2 regions of the Peribacillus sp. FSL E2-0218 genome follow, and region 2 is predicted to be linked to the other one. Evidence: predicted binding sites of a transcription regulator. Region 2 holds the regulator's gene; the other holds the start of a gene.
What was found. The regulator NrdR, encoded in region 2, represses ribonucleotide reductase genes. The targets are predictions, from matches to a motif close to AACACNATATATNGTGTT.
Positions count from the first base shown of each region.

Region 1: a site for NrdR is predicted at 2,157-2,174, ahead of MHI53_RS15735 (vitamin B12-dependent ribonucleotide reductase). Genes of this name have one in related genera too.

Region 1 covers NZ_CP150304.1:3,274,161-3,278,594, forward strand. Annotated here, with positions in the region: gene MHI53_RS15735 (vitamin B12-dependent ribonucleotide reductase) at 1-2,009, opposite strand, end outside; gene MHI53_RS15740 (biotin/lipoate A/B protein ligase family protein) at 2,394-3,230, opposite strand; gene MHI53_RS15745 (rhodanese-like domain-containing protein) at 3,446-3,829, shown strand; gene gcvPB (aminomethyl-transferring glycine dehydrogenase subunit GcvPB) at 3,984-4,434, opposite strand, start outside.
Region 2 covers NZ_CP150304.1:3,630,843-3,635,276, reverse strand. Annotated here, with positions in the region: gene MHI53_RS17505 (glyceraldehyde-3-phosphate dehydrogenase) at 1-429, shown strand, start outside; gene speD (adenosylmethionine decarboxylase) at 1,125-1,505, shown strand; gene nrdR (transcriptional regulator NrdR) at 1,733-2,200, shown strand; gene MHI53_RS17490 (replication initiation and membrane attachment family protein) at 2,259-3,671, shown strand; gene dnaI (primosomal protein DnaI) at 3,658-4,434, shown strand, end outside.

The DNA.
Region 1 (4,434 bases), 360 kb from region 2:
AAGGAGAAATACGGTTCTAGCCCCGTTGATACCCCGACCATCGTTCCTGTGCTTCCTGTAGGCGCCACTGTCAATAAATGAGAGTTCCGGATGCCATGTGCAGCAACACTTTCCCTGATATCTTCCGGCATTTTTTCCATGAATCCGGTTTGAGTGAAACGTGCTCTAAGCACATCGGTTTCTTCATCGGTCGTACCGACCAGGAACGGGAAGCTGCCTTTTTCTTTCGCTAGTTCCACGGAAGCCCTGTAAGCTGTAGTCGCAATCGTTTCGAATACCTTGTCGACGAGGAGATTTCCTTCCTCCGAGCCGTATTCCGTTTCACAGTAGATTAACAGATCATGCAGACCCATGACACCAAGGCCTACCCGCCGCTCGCCAAGGGCTTGTTTTTTGTTTTCATCCAAGAAATAAGGAGTGGCGTCAATGACATTGTCCTGCATGCGCACACCGACTTCCACCGTTACTTTAAGCTTCTCGAAATCGACGGTTTTATTGTCTTTATCAGCCATTTCAGCCAGATTGACAGCCGCAAGGTTACATACTGAATATGGGGCCAATGGCTGTTCTCCACATGGATTCGTGGCAACGACCTGTTGACCATAAGCTTTCGCATTTGTCATTTCATTGGCATTATCAATGAAGAAAATGCCTGGTTCAGCAGAATATGTCGCACAAATGTTAATCAAGTTCCAAAGCTCTTTAGCGCGGATTTTACGGTAGACACGGACTTTATGGCCCATTTTCTCCCATTCACGAACATCGCCGACTTTATGCCATTCTTCATTATAAACTGCCATTTCTTCGGAATTATAGCTTTCCACGTCAGGGAAGCGTAATTCATACTCTTCGTCTCGTTCTGCCGCTTCCATGAATTCCTTCGTCAAACAGATCGAAATGTTGGCGCCCGTAAGAAAATCAGGATTATGAACGCTGTAGGTTCCGCCCGTACGGAGTTTGTCCTCTGCATCTTTAATGATTTTCTCGTTAAACCCGCCCAGTCCAGGAATCTCTTTATAATTGATGATACCTTGATACATGGCCATTTCCTGTTCGGTATGCGCAGTGAACTTCAGCTTATCGGTCGCATATTTCTTGATGGCTTCATCTTTCGTGTTTTCCACCAGGTAACGAAGGATCCGTGGATTTTGCATTTTAGAAATGATGAATTCCGCAATATCCGGGTGCCAATCAGCAAGCATGATCATTTGCGCACCGCGTCTGCTGCCGCCCTGCTCAACAAGATGTGTCAATTTCGCAATATCATCAAGCCATGACACCGAACCAGAGGATTTTCCATTAACCCCTTTTGCCAGTGTGTTTCTTGGACGAAGTGTCGAACCGTTCGTTCCGACTCCGCCTCCGCGGCTCATGATCTCCATCACCTGTTTCCGATGCTCGGAAATGCCTTCACGCGAATCCGGTACGAAAGGCATGACGTAGCAGTTGAAATAGGTAACGTCCGTATTGGATCCCGCACCATATAATACGCGTCCTGCCGGCACGAAATGAAGGTTTTTCAATTCTTGATAAAATTTATTGAACCATTCCGTCCTTTTTTCTTCCGTTGTTTCAACTGAAGCCAGTCCCGTTGCATTACGTTTCGCGATTTGCTCATAAAATATTTCTAACGGCTTTTCAATGATATCCAGCGGGCGGTTTACGATCCCCGTCTCCACTTCTTCCGGATTATCCAATACGCCGCGGAATTCATCGTCTACCAATACCTTGGCTTTTTTCGTTTCCCAATCTATTTCAACGATGTAGCCGAGACCCCTTGCCGGGAATTTCGGATCTTCCTTAATTGTCAGCACCACAAAATCGCCTGCCGAGAGCGTGATTTTTTCAGTATCCTTAAAAGAATAGCGGTCAAGCATGACTAGACGGGATACACCCTTATGCGTCATTTTCATATCAGCGGTTACGGGGTGAACCTGGGGAAATAAAGAAATATCCTTATTCAACCTTTCTAGATCAACCTTTAGAGCATCTTTTATTACAACCGACATAATTCCCTCTCCTTTATCTGTTTCAAAATCCTTGCTGACGCAAAAATCTATATGTAGCCTTACATGTCCGTTTCGCTTAAACAAGTACTATAAATTTATCATAGCGAAACTCAAATATCAACATATAGTGTACCATTAAATATTCCAACCACTATATATTGTGTTTTTTTCGTTAACTTTTTATTTTGTCAAACGTTGAATCAATTAATATAGTTAGCAAAAGGGAGGAAAATGTCGATTTACAATAATTTTTCATCAGATTTCAATTAATTTGAGCCTTGCTTTTTTTCCATCCCTTTAAGGTCTTATCCCATCAAGGAAAAGCCTATTTGGTCAAACAAATCTGAAAAAACTTTTTTATTATCCAAGCCCATCATTCCTTTTTCATCTCATGAAATTCCATTCATCGCTTTCATATTTACTTTCTGCGATGGCCTTCACTTCCAGCATTTGCTTTTCAGAGAGCGTGTATGGCTCTAAATCAATGGACAATCCTTCTGCAAACCCTTTTTCGAAAGCAACTTTCGCTTCCGGTATGCCGATTTTCCTACCAGCAATGTCATTTATCGCCACTGCTTTATTTTTCAGGTTTTTTTGCATTCTTTCTTTAACCCTGTCATTGGAAAATTTAAATACACTAAACAGTTTTTCATCATCAAGTTCAAGTAATATTGCACCGTGCTGAAGGATGACTCCCTTTTGCCTCGTTTGGGCGCTGCCGGCAACCTTCCTGCCCTCCACGACAAGTTCATACCAGCTTGGGGCATCGAAGCAGACGGAGGACTTCGGCGCCTTTAATGCCGCTTTCTCCAAATCGGTTCGAGGCACTGCAAAGTAAGCATCCAAGCCCAGGTTCCTAAACCCCATTAATATGCCTTCTGAAATAACCCGATATGCTTCGGTGACAGTGCTCGGCATGCCTGGATAGGATTCCGGCACGATTACGCTATATGTCAATTCATGTTCATGCAGGACCGCCCGTCCCCCGGTTGGTCTGCGCACAAATCCAAGACCTTGCCGTTTGACTTCCTCAATATCGATTTCCGCTTTTGCCTTCTGGAAATAACCAATCGACAATGTCGCCGGATCCCATCCGTAAAAGCGTATGATGGGAGGAATCTCCCCCTTGCTTTGCCAGTTCAACAGTGCTTCGTCCAACGCCATATTAAAGGCTGGTGAACAATATCCTGAATCAATGAATCCCCATTTTTCTTTCATCATCCTTACCCCTCATTTCAAATAGACTTTATCTCGGTAAGTCCGTCATCCCCATAAAAAACTCACATGTAGTAGTTTAACAGACTTTATCCCTCTAAAAAAGGAAGTGCCATTGAGATTGATGCCGAAATTGCTGAAAATTCTTTTTGATTATTGGGTAAAGCAATTATATAATAAGGATTGTCTGTAATCGTTAAGGTAGAAGGGAGTTTTTATGCTTGGAAATATTATATACACTGCTCATCATCTTAGGAGCGGTTATTGTGTATTCACTTTTTAATTGGTACCGCCAGCGTAAAATCGTTAAAACATTGACACAGGACGAATTTATCGCCAACTACAGAAAAGTGCAGCTAATCGACGTGCGGGAACCGAATGAATTTGATAATGGTCATATCTTAGGAGCACGGAACATCCCAATGACGCAAATGAAAACCCGATTGGTGGAGATTAGGCAGGACAAGCCCGTATACTTGTATGCCCAAAGCGAAATCATCAGCGGAAGAGCTGCGGCCATGCTATACAAAAAAGGGTATAGGGAACTTTATCACCTAAAAGGCGGTTTCAAAATGTGGACCGGTAAAATCAAAGCAAAGAAATAGGCCCCCAGTTTTTGCGTGGGTCAGCCTCGCTTTGCGGTTCATTCGAATGAACGTGCACGCATGGACAGGATGAATGCTTCGCAAGATACATAAACAAGAAAAAATCCCCGCCATGCTGGCTGGGATTTCTTCTTGTGCTTACAGGACTTAAAGGCTACGCCTGGTGGCGCAGAACTGGCTTTCTTGCAGCTAGTGTTTCATCCAGCCGCTTTATGACGGTAGTGTGCGGAGCTTCCTGAACGACTTCCGGAGTTTCTTCCGCTTCCTTGGCAATCTGGATCATGGCATCAATGAAAGCATCGAGGGTTTCCTTCGACTCCGTTTCAGTCGGTTCGATCATCATTCCTTCCTCCACATTCAACGGGAAGTATATGGTTGGGGGATGGTAACCGAAGTCCAACAGCCTTTTCGCTATGTCGAGCGTCCTTACTCCCAATTGCTTTTGCCGGCGACCGCTCAATACGAATTCATGCTTGCAATGGCGATTATATGGCAAATCGAAATATGGTTCCAGCCTTCGCATCATATAATTTGCATTGATGACAGCATTTTCGGTGACGGCTTTCAGACCATCGGGACCCATGGAGCGAATGTACGTATATGCC
Region 2 (4,434 bases):
AGCATCATTCCTACGACGACAGGAGCTGCAAAAGCCATCTCCCTCGTGCTGCCTCAATTAAAAGGCAAGCTTCACGGAATGGCCATCCGCGTACCTACACCTAACGTGTCCTTGGTCGACCTTGTTGTGGACTTAAACCAAGATGTCACCATCGATGACGTGAACCAAGCATTCATCGATGCCTCGGAAAATGAACTGAAAGGGATTTTGGAGTTCACGACGGAACCACTGGTTTCCTGTGACTTCAAAACCAATCCGCATTCCGCCATCATCGATGGGCTGACAACGATGATGATCGGCGATAGGAAAGTGAAGGTCCTAGCTTGGTATGACAATGAATGGGGTTACTCCAACCGCGTAGTCGACCTGGTGAAATTGGTGGCATCCGAATTGAAAAAAACAGCGGAAGTTGAATTATCCGTAAAATGATCCTGCTCGGATATTATCGTGTACCTTTTGTGAAGGACCTATAAAATGGGCTAAGCAACTTGAAGGAGGTGCTGTCTGCAATTTGCAGGCGGCATCTTTTTTTAGGTTCCGCTGTCTTTCGATCATGGATGGAACGATCGAGGTACAGTTACTCCCGAGTTTATTCCTTGCATTGAATTTGAACCGGAGTTTTCATCTAGAGTGGGAGGGGGAGCGATACTCCTGCGGCTACATAGTCAAGGGGAGATGCCGAAAGCGTAAACGCCGAAGATAGGGAGCGCCTGCGGTGTAATGGGACGTTCTTAAGCGATAGGTAATAGAGGTTTTACTTAACGTTACGGTCCCCATTAGTACTCTCCATGATCGACTTTTTTTGCCCTTTTTTCTCAACAGTTTCATGGATTTCCTAGCAGCTATGAGCAACAGCAATAAACGGGAGTGAAGGCAATCTGGCTTTCTTGAACTTCGATTTGGCCATTCGGAAAAGCAGTTTATCTTTCCAAAACTTCAAATTTGCAGTTGCAAAAAAAATTCAAACCATATATACTATGAATCGTGAACTTCTTCAAATGCGGTTTGCATGATGGCTACTTAAAGGGTTAGGACCTCTTTGGACTAACTTTCCCCCGTGGTAGTTATCAGAACTAATTTTAACTATTGTAAGGGGGAAGCTTAATATGGAAACAGCTTACACTATGGAAACAATGGGTAGACATGTCATTTCTGAACTTTGGGGTTGTGACTTTGAAAAACTGAACAATATCGATTTGATTGAAAAGATTTTTGTTGATGCTGCTTTGAAATCAGGTGCAGAGGTACGTGAAGTTGCCTTTCACAAGTTTGCTCCACAAGGAGTCAGCGGGGTTGTCATCATTTCTGAATCACATTTGACGATTCACAGTTTTCCAGAACACGGCTATGCGAGCATCGATGTCTATACATGCGGTAACTTGGATCCGAATATTGCAGCAGATTATATTGCAGAAGCTTTAAATGCGCAAACACGTGAAAATATCGAATTACCACGTGGATTAGGTCCGGTACAAATTAAAAAAACCAATATAAGTGCCCTATAAAAAACACGTATACACAGAGATGCCATGGGTGCATCTCTTTTTTAATTGCCATGATCCAGCCGTTTCTGACGGTGTGAAAAATAAAGGCAAGAAGTGGCTGCAGCCTTCAAGTTACACTTTTTACTTGTACTGGCCGTTCCTTTTAATATAAGATTGAGCTAGAAGATAATTTTACTTGGGGAACATTTAGATAGGGGAGTCCTACATAAAATACGGAGCTGATAATGATGAAATGCCCATCATGTCAATATAACGGAACAAGAGTGCTCGATTCCAGGCCTGTCGATGAAAGCAAATCGATTCGACGTCGCCGTGAATGCGAGGCATGCGGTTTTCGATTCACGACATTTGAAAAGGTGGAGGAAACACCGCTTATTGTAGTCAAAAAGGGCGGGACACGGGAAGAGTTCAGTCGTGATAAAATCCTGCGTGGCTTGATCAGGGCTTGCGAAAAACGGCCGGTTCCCTTGAAAGAGCTAGAGCAAATTACCAGTTATGTAGAGAAGGAACTACGCAACCAGGGCATATCGGAAGTGAAGAGCGACAATGTCGGCGAAATGGTGATGGACAAGCTGGCTGAAGTCGATGAGGTTGCCTATGTAAGGTTCGCATCCGTCTATCGGCAATTTAAAGATATCAATGTCTTTATCGATGAACTGAAGGATTTGATTAATAAAGAAAGAAAGCAGAGCTGAAGATTCACTTTGGCTCTTTTTTCACTACATCTTTTGAAAGGTTTGAATGGAGATGTCAATGCATTGGCAAGAATTGCTCCCAGCGGATTCATACTTGGTCTCATCTGCGGGGCTGCTTCATGATTATGATCGGAAAATACTGACCCGACTATATCAACCTCTTATTGGACCTATTTGCATTAGCCTATACATGACGCTGTGGAGTGAGCTGGAGGAAAACAGGCTATGGGCGGAAACCTCCTCTCATTATCAATTGATGAATACCACCGGACTGAAGTTAGGTGACATTTACGAAGCGCGTTTATTACTTGAGGGAATCGGTTTGCTGAATGTATATAAGCAAACGAAAAACGATTCGAAGGAATTCATCTATGAATTGAACCCGCCGCTGTCCCCGCAGCAGTTTTTCACGGACGGGATGCTGAATATCTACCTATACAAAAAAATCGGCAAAGCGCAATTCAATCGGTTAAAGCGATTCTTTTGTGATGATCAGATCCTGACAGATCAATATGACAGGGTGACAAAGTCTTTTGCGGAGGTCTTCTCATCGGATCATTTGGACTCTTTATATGTAACGGATGAAGCGAAAAATGAATGGAAACCGATGCCCGAACAGCGTTTCATCGACCGGGCGGAGGGGGTCGAGCCTTCGGGGTTCGATAGCCTATTTGATTTTGAGCTGTTATTTGCCGGGATGAAATCCTCGATCGTGCCCAAAAAGGCCTTTACGCCGAAAATTAAAAGCACGATTGCCAAACTTGCTTTTTTATATGGCATCGATCCGCTCGAAATGCAAAAACTAGTGATGGATGCCGTTTCATTGGATGATGAGATCGATGAGGAGAGTCTCCGAAAAGCGGCAAGGGATTGGTATCAAATCGAACGGCAGGCTGATATGCCATCCCTTGTCAATCGGGTGCAGCCGGTTCGTGAACGGACGCAAAAAGCGGAACCGAAAACGCAGGAACAAGAGCTGATCCGCCATTTGGAAACCATTTCACCACGCGAGCGCCTTATGCAATTGTCCGGCGGTGCGGAACCATCAAGCGGGGATTTGAAGGTGGTGGAAGGCGTGATGATCAATCAAAAGCTCAATCCGGGTGTCGTCAATGTCCTGATTGAATATGTCATGCTCAAAACGGATATGAAATTCACGAAGGGCTATGTGGAAAAGCTGGCTGGCCATTGGGCGCGGCTGAAGGTTTCCACCGTCATCGAGGCGATGGAGTTAGCCAAAAATGAACATCGGAAATATCAGGACTGGGCGCAAGGCAGCAGGAATGCGGCCAAAGGCGGACGGAAAAAGACGATTCGGGAAGAAGTGGTTCCGGAATGGCTGGAGAAAAAGGAAGAAGCTGTGCAGGAGCAGAAAGCCGATCAGCCTGAATTGGATGCCCAAAAACGTGATCTTCAGGAGAAATGGAAACAGTGGAAAGCAGGAGGTGAAATGAACGATGGAAAAGATTAATAGATCCCTTAACAAATTGGCGAATACGAACCAATTTCAACAGCGGTACGAAAAGCTGAAACAGGAGATTTTTGAAGACGAGCAGGTGCGATTATTCTTGAATGCCCACAGTTCGACTGTCACGGAGGAAATGATTGATAAAAACCTGGGAAAGCTTTATGAATTCACTTCACAAAGCAATAAGTGCGACAAATGTCCAAGCTTGGATGGATGCATCAATATGATGCATGGGTATTATCCGAAATTGGTCGTTCAAGGGAAGGCATTGAATCTGCATTATGAAGTCTGCCCGCGGAAGCTCGCGGAGGATGAAAAGCGGAAAAGGGAGAAGTTGATTCGCAGCCTATACGTGCCGAAGGATATTTTAAGGGCATCGATCGAGGATTTTACCCAAACGGATGATGACAACAAACGCTTGGATGTTTTAAGTAAAGCGATGTCGTTCATTATGGAGTATGAACCGGGAAAAAGGCAAAAGGGCTTATATATATATGGGAAGTTCGGCGTTGGCAAAACGTACTTGTTAGGTGCGATTGCCAATGAGCTTGCGGAAAGGCAAATTGCCTCCCTTATTGTTTATGTACCCGATTATTTAAGGGAACTTAAGGGGTCGATCGGTGATAATACGGTCAATGAGAAAATTGAGATGGTTAAAACGGCACCGGTCCTCATGCTGGATGATATTGGGGCCGAGTCGATGACGAGCTGGGGGCGCGATGAAGTCTTCGGCCCGATCTTGCAATTCAGGATGCTGGAAAACCTG